Regions from separate parts of the Anaerobacillus sp. CMMVII genome, predicted to be linked through region 1. Evidence: riboswitches for the same ligand, from Rfam matches in the RefSeq annotation. Region 1 holds a riboswitch; the other holds the start of a gene.
The links. A riboswitch is a leader RNA that binds a small molecule or an ion and turns the genes downstream of it on or off. The one in region 1 is predicted to bind cobalamin.
Positions count from the first base shown of each region.

Region 2: it holds a riboswitch for cobalamin, as region 1 does, so the genes downstream of both, H1D32_RS04625 (ABC transporter substrate-binding protein) here and H1D32_RS14890 (DUF4430 domain-containing protein) in region 1, are expected to answer to the same signal.

Region 1 is NZ_JACEHK010000010.1:262,236-269,834, reverse strand. It holds gene H1D32_RS14905 (VanW family protein) at 1-893, opposite strand, end outside; partial or broken gene H1D32_RS14900 (cob(I)yrinic acid a,c-diamide adenosyltransferase) at 1,132-1,712, opposite strand; gene H1D32_RS14895 (ECF transporter S component) at 1,739-2,287, opposite strand; gene H1D32_RS14890 (DUF4430 domain-containing protein) at 2,247-2,621, opposite strand; cobalamin riboswitch at 2,780-2,966, opposite strand; partial or broken gene H1D32_RS14885 (MogA/MoaB family molybdenum cofactor biosynthesis protein) at 3,078-3,598, shown strand; gene H1D32_RS14880 (cell wall metabolism sensor histidine kinase WalK) at 3,773-5,560, opposite strand; gene H1D32_RS14875 (response regulator transcription factor) at 5,560-6,276, opposite strand; gene ccsB (c-type cytochrome biogenesis protein CcsB) at 6,779-7,599, opposite strand, start outside.
Region 2 is NZ_JACEHK010000002.1:91,935-99,533, forward strand. It holds gene H1D32_RS25275 (Ig-like domain-containing protein) at 1-782, shown strand, start outside; partial or broken gene H1D32_RS25270 (Ig-like domain-containing protein) at 1-14, shown strand, start outside; adenosylcobalamin (AdoCbl) riboswitch at 916-1,042, shown strand; gene H1D32_RS04625 (ABC transporter substrate-binding protein) at 1,425-2,162, shown strand; partial or broken gene H1D32_RS04630 (FecCD family ABC transporter permease) at 2,170-3,172, shown strand; gene H1D32_RS04635 (ABC transporter ATP-binding protein) at 3,169-3,957, shown strand; gene H1D32_RS04640 (Dph6-related ATP pyrophosphatase) at 3,999-4,661, shown strand; gene H1D32_RS04645 (cache domain-containing protein) at 5,293-6,573, shown strand; gene H1D32_RS04650 (two-component system sensor histidine kinase NtrB) at 6,501-7,599, shown strand, end outside.

The DNA of each region.
Region 1 (7,599 bases):
GTTTGGAGATTGGTTTCTGTCGTTATCAATAGGGGAATGTCATAATTGTTTCGGAACTTGAAATCTGGCCCCCCCCATGAAACTGTAGCATCACGATTTGCAGGGACGTACCCTATTTCTCTTGAGTGACTGTATCTTTCAACAACTTCTAAGCCGGCTCCGTCAATTGCATTAAATAACGTTGATGATGTCTGACATATGCCACCACCGATGCCGGTTACAAATTCTTTATTAATAATCTCGATGGCCTCTTGATAACCTCTTTCTTTTGTTCTTTGACCAACAACTTTATTAAAAGAAAATATTTCATTAGGCCCAATTACATAATGATCAATAGCTTGCGAAGATAATTTAATATTTACAGATCTCCCGACTACGTTCGGGTTAAAATTAGTTGAATAGGTGCTTAGCAACGAGTTCTTAATTAACTCTAAGTCTTCTACTGTTACTTTTGGCTCTTCTGTATAGATAGGCAAAAGTAGTCTTTTATTGGAATAAGCTAAACTTAGCAACTTATCTACTAACTCCTGCTCAGATAAGATCACTCTATTTCTTCCAGGTTTAATTATTCCCTCTCTTGTAATACTCGGGTTAATTAGTGATTGATCAATTCCTAATGCTAATTCTTTTGCAAGGCGGGCCGCTTTCTGCTTATCAATCCCTTTACCAACCTGATAATCCAACTCAGATAAATGTATGGATATTACTTCTTCCCCTGTACGATCATCTATAAGCGTCCAAAGAAGGTCTTGTTCTTTTTTTTCATATAAATATACATCACGCAGTAAGTGTGCTCCTCTACTTTCTATTGCACTATCTTCTCCCTCGTTGTTAAGGATTAAACACCCGCTTAAAAGAAAAAGTGAAGTTAATAAAGTGATTACTTGCTTCATAAATCTCCCCCTTCTAACTGCATACGAAATAATATATGGATGTGGACATAGTTTTGATAACATAATTTGGAAAAAAATTTTCACTGAAAAATAAGTGATCTAACTGCTAAATTATTGCTATTTATTTCTCAAAGGTCCTTAGGTTTTTAGGTGGCAGAAAGAAATGATTAAAGCACAAAAGAATAGCTTACGCAAAAAAAAGAGATGTAGACGTGTATAAGTCTACATCTCCCATATCCTATTGTTCCTTCTTTGAGGGTTCATCACGGAAAACTAAAGCACTGCGCTCATATTCTACATCTTTCACTCCATAGCGAAAGTTAATAACCCTCGCAATAGCAAAGAAATAGTCAGATAAGCGATTTAAGTATTTTAATACTATTTGATTTGTATCGGCCACTTTTTGTAATTGAACGACTAAACGCTCGGCTCTACGAGTGACAGTACGACAAATATGAACTGTTGCTGCTGCATTTGAACCACCCGGTAAAATAAACTTTTCAAGTTGTGGCGCTTCAGCGATATAGGCATCGATACGTTCTTCTAAAAAGTAATCATCTCGGAAGAAGCTTTATAAGGATATTTAGTCGAAAGAAGTGCTAAATCACCACCGCAGTCAAAAAGCTCATGCTGAATTTTTTCCAACTCTTTTAATATATCTGGAAACAGGTCTGTATTAAGCTGTGTTACCGCAAGACCAACAAAGCTGTTAACTTCATCAATCGTACCATAGGCTTCAACACGAATGTCATCTTTATCCACCCTTCCACCAATAACACTCGTTTTCCCTTCATCACCTGTTCTTGTGTACAATTTCATAGTAAGCCCTCCTTTTTAATATGGATTTAGTTTGTTTTCCTAATGATGTTAATATTTTTTTTAAAGACTTTAAAATATATTGGGTACATTAGAGTAAAAAACACAATATTACCAATGGAATGACTTATATCAAACGGTAAGCCAGACAAATAATAAGCCCAAAAACTTCCCACAAACTTTGACATAGGTATTGAGATAATTAATCCATAAATCAAACCGCAGAGCCCCGCATAAAGAGATAGGATATATATAGGTATCCTAGTATGAACATTTACCAAGCTTCCAGTAATTAAAGCTATCACTGACCAAGCGGCAATTTGCCAAACCGTCCACATTCCGGCCCCTAGGAAAAAGTTAGTTACAACTGTACTTACTATTGCAATGACAACTCCGGCAATCGGTCCAAAAGATAATGCTGCTAATAGTATAATTGTAGTTGCTGGTTGGATATTAGGCAAAAAAGAAAAGGCTATCCGACCGACAACTGCCAAGCTTGAGAGCATTGCAAGAGTAGTCAAAAGTCTTGTTGATGAGCTACTCCCAAGATTCATACTTGAATTCGACTGTATCGCCATCTTCTGGTGTATACTCATTCGCGCCTTTCATAGCGAATTCCCCGTTAATCGTATACATCCAACCCATTTTGGCAGAGTCATCAGCTAGCAAACCATTAATTCCGATGATAAAACTATCCTCAAAAGCTGTTTCAACATCAAAATTTTCTTTCATGATTTCCATTAAACTTAAGCCTTCAACAAATTCCACTTCAAAAACTTCACTTTCTTCATCAACCACAAGGATGATTTGTGCATTTGCAGCTGAAGTGCTGCTTTCTTGCTTAACCTCATTAGAACACCCCACAGTTAACAAAGCAAAAAAGATTGTGACCAAAAATAATAATTTTCTCATACTACATTCTCCTTTTCCCTTATTTCGCAAATCAATAAACTTAAAGAACTTTGGAAAAAAGAAAAAGTTCCCAACAACGGGAACTTTGGTTAGTCAGATATATGCAAAGTTATTAAAAACAACAATGTACATAACTGCTTGACCTTTTCCTCGAAGGCATCACATGTTTCTTTAAGGCAGGTCTCCTGACTTACGCATTGCAAATGTTTTTCCTTCCCATCAATTTGATGACAGTGGATATTAAAACATTCTAGCGTTTTACAGTGGCGGGACCGTGCTGGACTTACACCAGCTTCCCTTTTAACACTCTACTAACATAAAGTGACCTTAAAGATTATTGATTTACTGATTTATATTATACATAATAATTGCTAATTATGAACAGCATTTTGTCTTATTTTTTAAAATTATGCTATAATTTACATGTTAGAAACAATTTTTTAGGAGGTTATGTAGATGGCAGTAGAGGAACATCGAAAAGAAGCACCCAAATCAGTTAATGTTATGATTATCACTGTTTCAGATACACGAACAGAGGAAACAGATAAAAGCGGGCAACTAATAAAAGAATTACTTTTAGAAGATGGTAGTTATCAAGTCATAGACTACCATATTGTTAAAGATGAATATACACAAATTCAATCATTGATCCGAGAGGCTTCTGAACGGCCAGAGGTAGAAGCCGTTTACTTAATGGCGGAACTGGGATTACATTTAGAGATACTACATACGAAGCGGTACGAGATATGTTAGACAAAGAAATGCCTGGTTTCGGTGAGATCTTTCGTTACCTAAGCTATGCAGAAGACATTGGTCCAGCTGCTATTTTAAGTCGTGCCATTGCTGGAGTTCGTGGTGCAACCGCTATTTTTTCAATGCCCGGTTCAAGCGGGGCCGTAAAGCTGGCCATGAGCAAACTTATCGTTCCAGAATTAGCTCATGTCATGCGTGAAATTTATAAGGATGCGAAAAAGTAGTAAAAAAAGGAAAAATTCCGCATCGGAATTTTTCCTTTTTGTTTTGAGATATGAGTGTTGAGTTAATGAAAAATTTGCTCCGAAGCTAATCTCTCCGCAACTCGACACTCATAACTCCGAACTCAATACAACAAATGTTTCATAAGAAACAATCTTATTCGTTAAAAAAACTTATCATTCTTCATTCTTCGAAGGAATAAAGAAGGAAAATGTCGTTCCTTCACCTAATTTGCTGTGTACCGACACGTGACCGTTATGGGCCTCTACGATATTTTTAACTATAGCTAGTCCAAGACCTGTACCTGATCTTCCTCTTGTTCTTGCTTTATCAGCCTTATAAAACCGTTCAAAGACAAATGGTAGATCTTCTTCAGGAATTCCTGAACCAGTGTCACGAATATCAATTTTTATCCCGTCTCTAAGTGGGGAAACGGCTAAAGTTACTGATCCTTGAACACTCGTGTGTCGCATCGCATTATCAATTAAGTTTGTTAGAACTTGCTCAATTCTGTCAGGATCAACCATGATTTCTGATTCTACTTCAGCTATTTCCGCTTTCAACTGAATATTATGGTCTTTGGCAACCCCTTGAAATTTTCGTAAGACTCTTCTAGCGAACTCTCTAATATTTATTGGCTCAATATTCAACTGAATATGACCAGCCTCCATACGGGCTAAGTCAAGAAGTTCATTTACTAGCCGCCCCATCCTTAATGATTCATCATAGATAATTTGCGCTAGCTCTTTCTTCTCTTCTTCAGAGCCTGCAATATCGTCAATAATAGCTTCACTATACCCCTGCAACATCGCAATTGGTGTCCGTAATTCATGCGAAACATTAGCAATGAAATCTTTTCTAAGTTTATCGTGCAGTCGTTCTTCAGTCATATCACGAAGTACGGCCACAGCACCACGAACAAAACTTTCGTCATATAATGGAGTCATTAAAACAACCCATGTTCGTCCCTGAACATCGACTTCGGCCATTTGCTCTTTTTCTAAGGCTACGACTTGCTGAAAAAGCTTTTTAATCGCTTTTGGCAAATCATCCGTAGCATCAGGATTCACTTCAATGCTTTGTTCAAAATACCATGCTTGAATAAATTGTTTTGCAGGGGGATTTGTGACAACAATTGACCCTTTACGATCTAACGTTATTACTCCATCTGCCATACTACTTAAGATACGGGATAGTTGTTCTTTTTCCTGATTTAATGCCATTAAGTTTGTGTTAAGAACTCTCCCCATTCGATTAAATGCCATAGCAAGGGAACCAATCTCGTCTCTAGATAAAATTGGTACTTTCGTATCGAAATTACCTTTGGCCACCTCCAAAGCAGCCTGCCTCATCTTTCGTAGTGGTGCTGTAATCCTAGTTGATAAAAAGAAGGCAAAGATTGTCGTCAAAATAAAGGCAATTCCAGCAGCTAAAAGGATAATATTCTTCGTTTGCGATAAAGCTTCATCAACAACCTCTAAATATTGATATACATAAAGAATTCCCGTCCGGTTTTGGAGCAAATCCACTGGCATACCTACGACTAATACTTCATTATGAATTTGCTCTCCATTTAAATAAAACGGAAAATCACCTCTGGTAATAACCACTTCTTCATTTAAAATTACTTTTCCAAGTTCTGGATTGGTTTGGAATATTTCTACGGGGATTTTTTCAGATTCGTACGGATAATACAATACTTCATCCCCGTCTAATACAAGTAGTAAATTCATTGAGTAATTATCAATCAGTCGTTTACTAGTCGAAAGTGCAACATCCTCAGTCTCATATTCCTCCAAAATCGTAGCGATCATATACGCATGATTTGTCAGTTGATCTTCTGCTTGATCAGTATGAAACTTTTCAAAGTATTGTAAAAGCATAATTGTTAGTATCGTTAACACTACCGATACTAACAATAATATTGTAAACCAAACCTTGCCTACCACACTTCTCCAGAACATTACTCTTTCACTGCCTCAAACTTATAACCAACACCCCATACAGTTGAAATCATTGCTGCTGCTTCTGGAGAAATTTTGTTTAACTTCTCACGGAGACGCTTAATATGGGTATCCACAGTACGTAAATCTCCAAAAAATTCATAATTCCAAACATCTTTTAATAATTGTTCACGGGCAAAAACTTTATCTGGTGATTGCGCTAAATAAAATAATAACTCATATTCTTTCGGCGTTAAACTAATTTCAGATCCATCAACAGTTACTCGATGTGCATCATTATCAATTGTTAAATGTGGGAAAACTAACACATCTTTTGATGAAGTTTCTGTTTGTAAGAACTTTGTTGAAGATGATCTTCTTAGCAGTGCTTTTACACGTAAAACAACTTCTCTAGGGCTGAAGGGTTTAACAATATAATCGTCAGTTCCTGCTTCAAAACCTTGAACACGATTTGCTTCCTCACCTTTAGCGGTGAGCATTATAATCGGTGTCGCTTTTGACTTTCTAATTTCCTGACAAACTTCAATTCCATCCATACCTGGCATCATGATATCTAATAAAATTAGGTCATAATTATTTTCAACAGCCATATGAAGTGCAATTTCACCATTTTCAGCATCTTCAACTTCATAGTCTTCTCTTTCTAGATACATTTTTAAAAGACGACGGATACGTTCCTCGTCATCAACAACCAAAATTTTTGCTTCCTTTGCCATCAATAACTCCCCCTCAAGCTAAAAAATACGAATCAAATATTATTATACTTACTATAAGTATATTACATAATAATATATTTTAACATAACATCTAATTTTGACTATATTTATTTGCAGTTCCTGACATGTTTTGCAAAAGGCTGTTTTCATAAACTTTGTTGCTTTTAGGTCGTCTTTTGAGAATAAATAAGCCATTGGGACAAATAAATTTGTCCTAAAAGTTTATTTATTCTCAAAAGGTTCACGAAATACCTAAAGAGCCAAGCATCGCTTGGTTACGTTCTAAAAGCTAATAGCAACAGTCTTCTAGAAAAGAGCGTTGCAAAGACCTAAGGTTTGCACCTTTTTGACAGAACTTTTTCTAACAGAATAAGTAACAATATTACGAAAATAAACTACAAAAAGAAGACTGTCTCAATATTCGACAATCACTCACATAGAAAACGTAATACCGTGAGTAACCGACCGTTCGCTATCGAGACAGCCTTTTCACCTTAAAATTTTATGCGTAAGAATGTAACCCCGCAATGACTAAATTCACAAAAATTAGATTAAACATGATAATTGCAAAACCAATTACACATAACCAAGCCGACTTGTCACCATGCCATCCTCGTGACAAACGTAAGTGAAGATAAGCGGCGTAGAATAAAAATGTGATTAACGCCCAAACTTCTTTGGGATCCCAAGCCCAAAACCTAGTCCATGCAATTTGTGCCCAGATCATCGCAAAGATTAATCCACCTAATGTGAAAATAGGGAACCCAATTGCAATTGCTCGATAACTAATTTCGTCGGCTGCTTGTGGACTAACTCCACGCAATAATGGTTGAAATAATTGTCCTACTTTTCTACGCGTTAAAAGTCTAATTAAGTAGTACAATACTAATCCTGTTAATAATGACCATATAACTGTATTTAAATCACCACTCTTAATGTTCGGATGAACATTAAAGAAAGGTGACATTCTCCCCTCAGTTAGCAACACACTTTCATTTGGTCCAACAAATGCTGGTAAGTTATAGACCATTTCAGTTTCTATTCCTTTTTCATTAACATAAGAAAATTGAGCTTCATAGTCTAAGGCATTGAAAGTAGATGTAATTAAAATAAAACCAATCACGCTGATTAGTGAATACATCACAAATTCAATCGCTTTTACTTGCTTGTCATTCTTTTTAAAATCAATAACTCTTAAAAGATAAATTAATCCTCCAGCAAAACCAATTGCTAAGATACCTTGACCTAACGCTGTTGTAATAACGTGAATTTTTAACCAATAACTTTGTAAAGCCGGAATTAACGGCGAAATCTCACTTGGAA
Region 2 (7,599 bases), on a different contig from region 1:
CGAAAGACAATTCTGGAAACACTAGTTCCAGTAGAACTGTAACGGTCACAAGGGTCGCGCCAAATGTTCCTGTCGTCAATACAGTAAATAATAAAGCAACGTCTTTATCAGGAAAAACAGAAAAGTATGCTACCATTTCGGTGAAAATCGGAACAAAAACGTATTCAAGTAAAGCGGATGAAAAGGGTAATTATAAACTATCAATTCCCGTCCAGAATGCTGGAGCAATCATTTCAGTTAAAGCGAAAGACAGTACCGGAAATACTAGTGCGACTAGAACTGTAACGGTCACAAGGGTTGCGCCAAATCTCCCTGTCGTCAATGCGGTAAATAACAAAGCCACTTCAGTCACGGGGAAAACAGAAAAGTATGCCATGATTTCTGTGAAAATCGGAACAAAAACGTATTCTAGTAAAGCAGATGCGAATGGTAACTTCAAAGTATCGATTCCTATTCAAAATGCTGAGACGCCCCTTTCCATTACAGCAAAAGATAGTTCAGGGGCGGTTAGCTATGCTAGAAACGTAAAGGTAGTAAAAGTAGCACCGAATATACCAGTTGTAAATCCAGTTAGGTATTATTCTACGACAGTTACTGGTAAAGCAGAAAAGTACTCTGTTGTTACTGCTAAAATTGGTACAAAGGTTTATTCAGCTAAGGCAAACGCTTATGGGAGTTTTACGATTTATATTCCGAAACAACGCAAAGAAACACTCATTAATGTTACTGCAAAAGATTCAAAAGGTAATATTAGTGCCACAAGACAAGTGAAAGTGTATTAAATGTATTTTATTTTCGACACAGGGTTTGTACAAGCAAAAGTTTAAATAAAATTATTGATTTAATAGATAAATAGAGTTATAGTAAATAACAAATTTAGTATTTAACTAAATTAAGAGTTTTTAGCATACTACAACTTAAGCATATAAGATCTTGGATGACGGAAGTTCGGTGAAAATCCGACACTGTCCCGCAACTGTTAAAGTCAGACACGTCGCCAATATCTTTTAGCTATATCCTTCGTGGTAAAAGGATGGCTATTGGCGATACATTGCGATATATACATACCGTATTCTTACGTTTTTTTGTATATATGCTTTACATGTGCCTTTAACCACCCTCTACCTATTTTAGTAGAGGGTTTTTACTTTGCAAGGAAACAAAACACATTGAGGAGGAAGAAAAATGAGTAACATGTTTAGACAACTTGCAGTACTAATCATAACAGTCTTATTAGCTGTTGGTTTAGTAGGCTGCAACACACAAAGGAAGTAAAGGTAGAAGTTAAACCAGAGGTATCCACAGATTCGGCGGTTGAGGAAAAGGTAGAACCAAAACTAGAAACTCAATATCCTTTAACATTAACAGATGCAACAGGGGTAGAAGTTACATTTGAAGTAGAGCCGACAAAGCTAGTTTCACTCATCCCAAGTGAAACAGAAATTCTGTTCGCAATCGGAGCAGGTGATAAGGTACTAGCAGTAGATGATTTTTCCAATTTTCCTGAACAGACTGCTGGTCTTCCGAAGCTTGGAAGTACATATTCTGGATTGAATTTAGAGCAATTAATAGCTTTGCAACCAGATGTCATCTTTATTAACGCTGCGTTACAAGCGCAAGTAGCACAAGAATTAAGAGAACAGGGCTTAAAGGTGTTTGGGTCAAACCCACAATCAGTTGAAGAAATTATTCAAGCAATCGAGGAAATCGGCGTCGTCCTTAATCACCAAGAAGAAGCTGAAGCTGTGACAAAGGGAATGTTAGAAAAACTAGAATTTGTAAAAGTAAAAGTCGCCAATGTAGCTCCGAAACAAGTATATGCAGAGTATTCTGCAGGATGGTCATTTGGTACAGGTGAATTTGCTAATGATTTAATCACGTTAGCGGGCGGAGTAAATATTTTTGCTGACCAGACAGGTTGGTTTGAAGTAAGTGCTGAAGAAGTGATTAAGAGAAACCCAGAGGTAATATTATATACAGCTGGTGAAGAAGGGATAAAGGAAGAGAATAAGGAACAGATTATCTCAAGAGACGGTTGGGAAGTTATTTCAGCCATTCAAATGATAACGTCATTGGAATTGACTCAAATAAAGCTAGTCGTGTCGGACCGAGAATTACTGATAGTTTACTTGAAATCTTTAAAGTACTTCATCCGGAGTTAGCTGAGTAGTGAAAAGGGGATTACTTCTCTATCTGGGAGGGGCAACACTGCTCCTCTTCTTTTCCTTTATAGTAAGCTTATCGATAGGATCCGCGATGATTCCGCTCACTGAGGTTTGGTCTGTTCTACTAGGCGATGGAGATGATGTTAGTAAAGCAATTATCCTAAATGTTCGATTACCCAGAATTGTTCTAGCTATTCTAGTTGGGGCGGCTTTAGCGGTTGCAGGAGCTGGTTTTCAAGGGGTATTAAGAAATCCATTAGCCGACCCGTACATCTTGGGTGTATCTTCGGGTGCCTCAGTAGGAGCTGCATTTATCATTTTGTTTGGTTTACAAACTGCACTTTTGGTAAGTACTCTATCCCAGTTGTTGCGTTTATAACAGGAGTACTAACTTTGTTAGTAGTAATCAAAATAGCCATGAAAAATGGTCAAATAAAAAAAGAAACACTAATACTATCTGGAGTGATCGTTCAGGCGTTTCTAGGTTCATTTATTTCGCTAATGGTTTCAATGTCGAACACAGTCATAAATGAGATCATTTTTGGATGATGGGCAGTTTAACCATGCGTGGCTGGGAATACACAAAAGTTATGGCACCATATGTTTTAGTAGGAATCGTGATTTTATTAACGCAAGGAAGAGCATTGAACTTATTTACATTGGGTGAAAGACAAGCTCTTCACTTAGGTGTTAATGTCGAAAGAACAAAGATGATCGTTTTAATAACATCAACTTTATTAACTGCAGCAGCCGTTTCTGTTTCGGGGGTAATTGGATTTGTAGGTTTAGTTGTCCCTCACCTCATTCGAATGGTTGTCGGTCCAGACTATCGGCTTATCATACCACTTTCTGTTTTTATTGGCTCAGTCTATGTACTTTGGGCTGATACGATAGCAAGAATGATCTTAATGCCAAAAGAAATCCCTTTAGGTGTTGTCACTGCCATCTTAGGTGCACCTTTCTTTGCTTATCTATTAAAGAAAGGAAAAAGGGGAGTGAATTTATGATTGTAGCAAAAAATCTTTCTAAGAAGTATGAATCAAAGGAAGTTTTGAAAGAGGTAAATTTGTCAGTAAATTCTGGTGAAATCGTAGGGATTATTGGACCGAATGGTTGTGGTAAATCAACCCTAATGAAGCTATTATCTGGTGCTGAAGTTCCTACGGGAGGGACCGTTGAGATAAATGGAAAACCGATTAAGAAGTACAAACCTAAAGAATTAGCTAGAAAGCTAGCTGTACTACAGCAAGAAGCATTGCCACATATAGGCTTTACAGTCCGTGAGATTATCGAGATGGGGAGATATCCCTATCAAAACTGGATGGGTGAAGAGATTACTGAAAGGCTTCATCAGTATGATGTTGTTGATCAGACGATCAGGAAATTGAATTTAACACATTTAGAAAATAAATCAATTGATAATCTTAGTGGAGGGGAAAGACAAAGAGTTGCCTTAGGTAAAGTTATGGCTCAAGAACCGAGCATACTTATGCTTGATGAACCTACGACATTTCTAGATATCGGCTTTCAGCTACAAATGATGGAGATTGTCAAGAGGTGGCAAGAAGAGTGTCAATTAACAGTGGTAGTTATCCTTCACGACCTTAACATAGCATCGTTGTACTGTCATAAAATCATAATGATAAAAGAAGGTAAAGTTGAAAAGGTAGGTACGCCAACTTCAGTCATAGATGGAAATTTAATAGGAACGATTTACAATACCAAACCTTTTGTCATTGATCATCCGAGTCAGAAGGATTCACCGCAGATTATTCTAAATCCAACTAAGTAGTTAAGACTCCTTTGTGTGAAAAAAATAAGTAGGTGATAGTTATGAAAGAACGAGCAGCTGTGTCATGGAGTGGAGGAAAGGATAGTACATTCGCACTTTATAAAATCTTAAAAGCTGACCAATACAAAGTGGAAGCACTACTGACAACAGTTACAGAGGGATTTAATAGGATCAGTATCCATGGTGTTAGAGAAAGTCTACTCGAAAAACAAGCAGAGAGCCTTGCTATTCCTCTGAAAAAAATGTATATCCCTCAGGAAAGCTCCAACGAAGTTTATCAAAAAAGAATGTCTGAGCAATTAAAAGAATTGAAAAATGTTGGAATCGAAACCATCGTATTTGGCGATATTTTCTTAGAAGATGTAAGAGCTTATCGAGAAGAACTAATTGAAAAGCTTAAGATGAAAGCAATCTTCCCACTCTGGGGACAATCAACGGATGAATTAATTAACGAATTTTTTTCAGTAGGATTTAAGACAATTACAACTTGTATTGATACTGAAAAGGTGACAAGTGAATTTCTTGGTAGAGAAATGGACGAGCATTTTATTAAGGAATTACCCAAGAATGTTGATCCGTGCGGAGAGAATGGAGAATTTCATACGTTTACCTTTGAGGGGCCTTTGTTTAAACAGAAGATTGATTTTCGTATAGGTGAATGGGTTGAAAGAGGCCGGTTTCACTTTAGGGATTTGGTAGGATGATAGTTTTAAGGACGATGTTTTGTGATTGATGGATACTTATTAAAGGTGATTTAGTTTACATCGCTATTAAGTTCCATATGTCGCTTAATTAAGATAATGAAATTCACGCTAGTAGTAGTTTTGCAAAAATAAAGGAAGGGACTCTTCTTGCTGAATGGTAAGTTGAGTCCTTTTATTTTTATGTTTCCTTTCACTGAGTCTCCTTTACTTGCTTTTCCGGTCAGGAAAACTATCTTTAAAAGCAAAAACAGTCCGAAACAGCCCCAGGCAAAACTAGAAATCTATTTATTCTTTTTAAGATCGAAACAAAAGCAAGTGATTTCAACCTATGCTTTAGGAATGTATTTCTGTATTTTTATGTACAAACTTTTATTACCAAATAATTCATAATTCTGTAACAAGTATCCATTTTAGTGCCCGTGTAGGTATGTTATTTTATATTTAATAGGTTTCCTAATGCTGGTATTTTCTATTAGTACATTAAATAACAATCGTTATACTTTTATGTTTTTATTGTAAATTGAATTATCTGAATAATCATTCTGCTAGAGTGATTATTATTCTGCTGAACCGCTGAAATTTTTTAACATTTACCTAAAGTTTATTCATTAATTCTACTAAGGATGGAACCATGAGAAAAATCAAAAAATATAGTAACTTCTCAATAAGAACCTCTATGATCTTTGTTTTTATCCTATTAATGTTATCCACAGTTGGTGTAATAGGCTATTTTGTATTTTCAAACTGGTTCTCTTCAGCTGAAAAAACGATAGAAATTATGGCTGAAGACATGAACTATGAGATTGATAATAAAGTTAATGCTTTCGTGAATCTGCCCTTACATATTAATGAAATGAACTCAAAATTTATTGAAAATGGTATTGTCAATATAGACAATGAAACCGAGCGTGATAGTTTTTTTGTTGGTGTTATGAAATTTTTGAAAGATGAGGTTGTATACAGTTTCTCCATTGGTATAGAAAATGGAGAATATTATGGTGCTCGTAGAAACGAAAACAATGAAATTGAAATTATGAGGAATAATACAGATACTGGTGGAAACTCCTGGTATTATTCCGTAACTGAAGATTTGACTGCGGGAAAACTTGTTGTAGAAGCTGGGAAATTTGATGTCACAACAAGAGATTGGTATAAGGCAGCAAAAGAAACACAAAAGCCTGTATTTTCTCCGATTTATAAACATTTTGTAATGGATGATTTAACTGTCTCAGCAGCTTATCCTATTTTCGATAAAGATGGAGGGTTTCAAGGGGTATTGGGAACACACATTACCCTTACAAAAATAAATAAATTTCTTCAAGAAATCGTTCAAGATAAAAATGGATTGGCCTTTATTATTGATAAAAACTCTGGAGAGTTGATTGCTAATTCCCTTGATATTGAGAATTTTAAAACTCTTGAAGGTGGAATAGTAAAAAGAATGATGATTGAAGAGATCGAGAATAACGCGATCGCTCAAGCTTATCAAACCTACCAAAGTACGGCAGAAAATAACATTCGAGTACCAAATGAAGGTGACAAACTGTATATTAGTTTTACTGAATACAATAAAGCTGGATTAGATTGGCTAGTAATTACAGCATTCCCTGAAAGTCTATTAGTAGCTGGAATTTTTACAAATATGAAATTAGCCATACTACTGACCCTAATCGCTCTTTTAGTTTCAATAGTTACTTACTGGTTGCTAACAAATAAGTTTTTTAAACCGATTGATAGCTTTATAGAAACAACTGAAAAGTTTTCACAAGGTGATTTATCCGAAAGAGCAACCATTCTAAGAAATGATGAAATTGGAAGAATATCAATATCTTTAATAAAATGGCAGATCTTATATATGAGCATGTTCATAACCTCGAGGAAAAGGTCAGAGAGAGAACGTTTAATCTATTAGAAACCAATAAGGAACTACAAGAAAATAAAGAACTGTTAGAAAATAGTAAAAACCATTTTCAGAGTCTTTTTACAAATAGTCCTGTCATGAAGGCGATTGTGAAGGATAACCGCTGTATCCAAGTCAATAAGTCTTGGGCTGAATATACCGGTTATAGTCAAGAAGAAATCTTAAGCACTGATGTAAATGATCTTGCAATTCTAAAAGATTTGTCCGTATACTTCACAAGTTTTTGCCAAGTTGAACATATAAGTGAAGAGCATTTGCTACTTACATACACTACTAAGTCTAATAAGAAACGCGCTGCTTTCGTTAATTATGTAAAAATAAGAGAAGCTAACACAACTCAGTATTTAGTTATAGCCTTAGATATAACCAAGCAACAACAATATGAAGACGCGATAGCAAAGCTCGATCGGCTGCATACGATAAGTCAGGTGGCTGCTAGTATTGGTCATGAAGTACGTAACCCTCTGACTACCATTAAAGGGTTTACTCAACTATTTTTATTAAAACCTGAATTTCTCCCATATCAGACGTTCTTAGACCTGATAATTGATGAACTAAATCGAGCAAATGACATCATTAGTGATTTCTTATCATTAGCGAAAACAGATAATTCTATCATGGAAGTAGCTTCTATTAATGATGAAATTAATGAAATCCTAATCTTATTAAACGCACATGCGTTAAAAGAAAATGTTAGCCTTGAAACCAACTTTGAAACGATTTCGAACGTCAATATTTGTAAGAATGAATTTCGACAAGTGATCTTAAATATTGTAAATAATGCAATTGAAGTAAGTGAACATGGCGACTTGGTATCAATAAAAACATATGAAAATAATTCACATGTTATTGTATCAATTTCCGACCAAGGTAAAGGTATCCCTAAAGAAATCCAGGATAAGATTGGAGAGCCTTTTTATACCACGAAGTCAAGTGGAACCGGATTAGGCTTAGCTGTTTGCCATACAATCCTACTTAGACATTCTGGCAAAATGACTTTTGAGACGGGTGATCAAG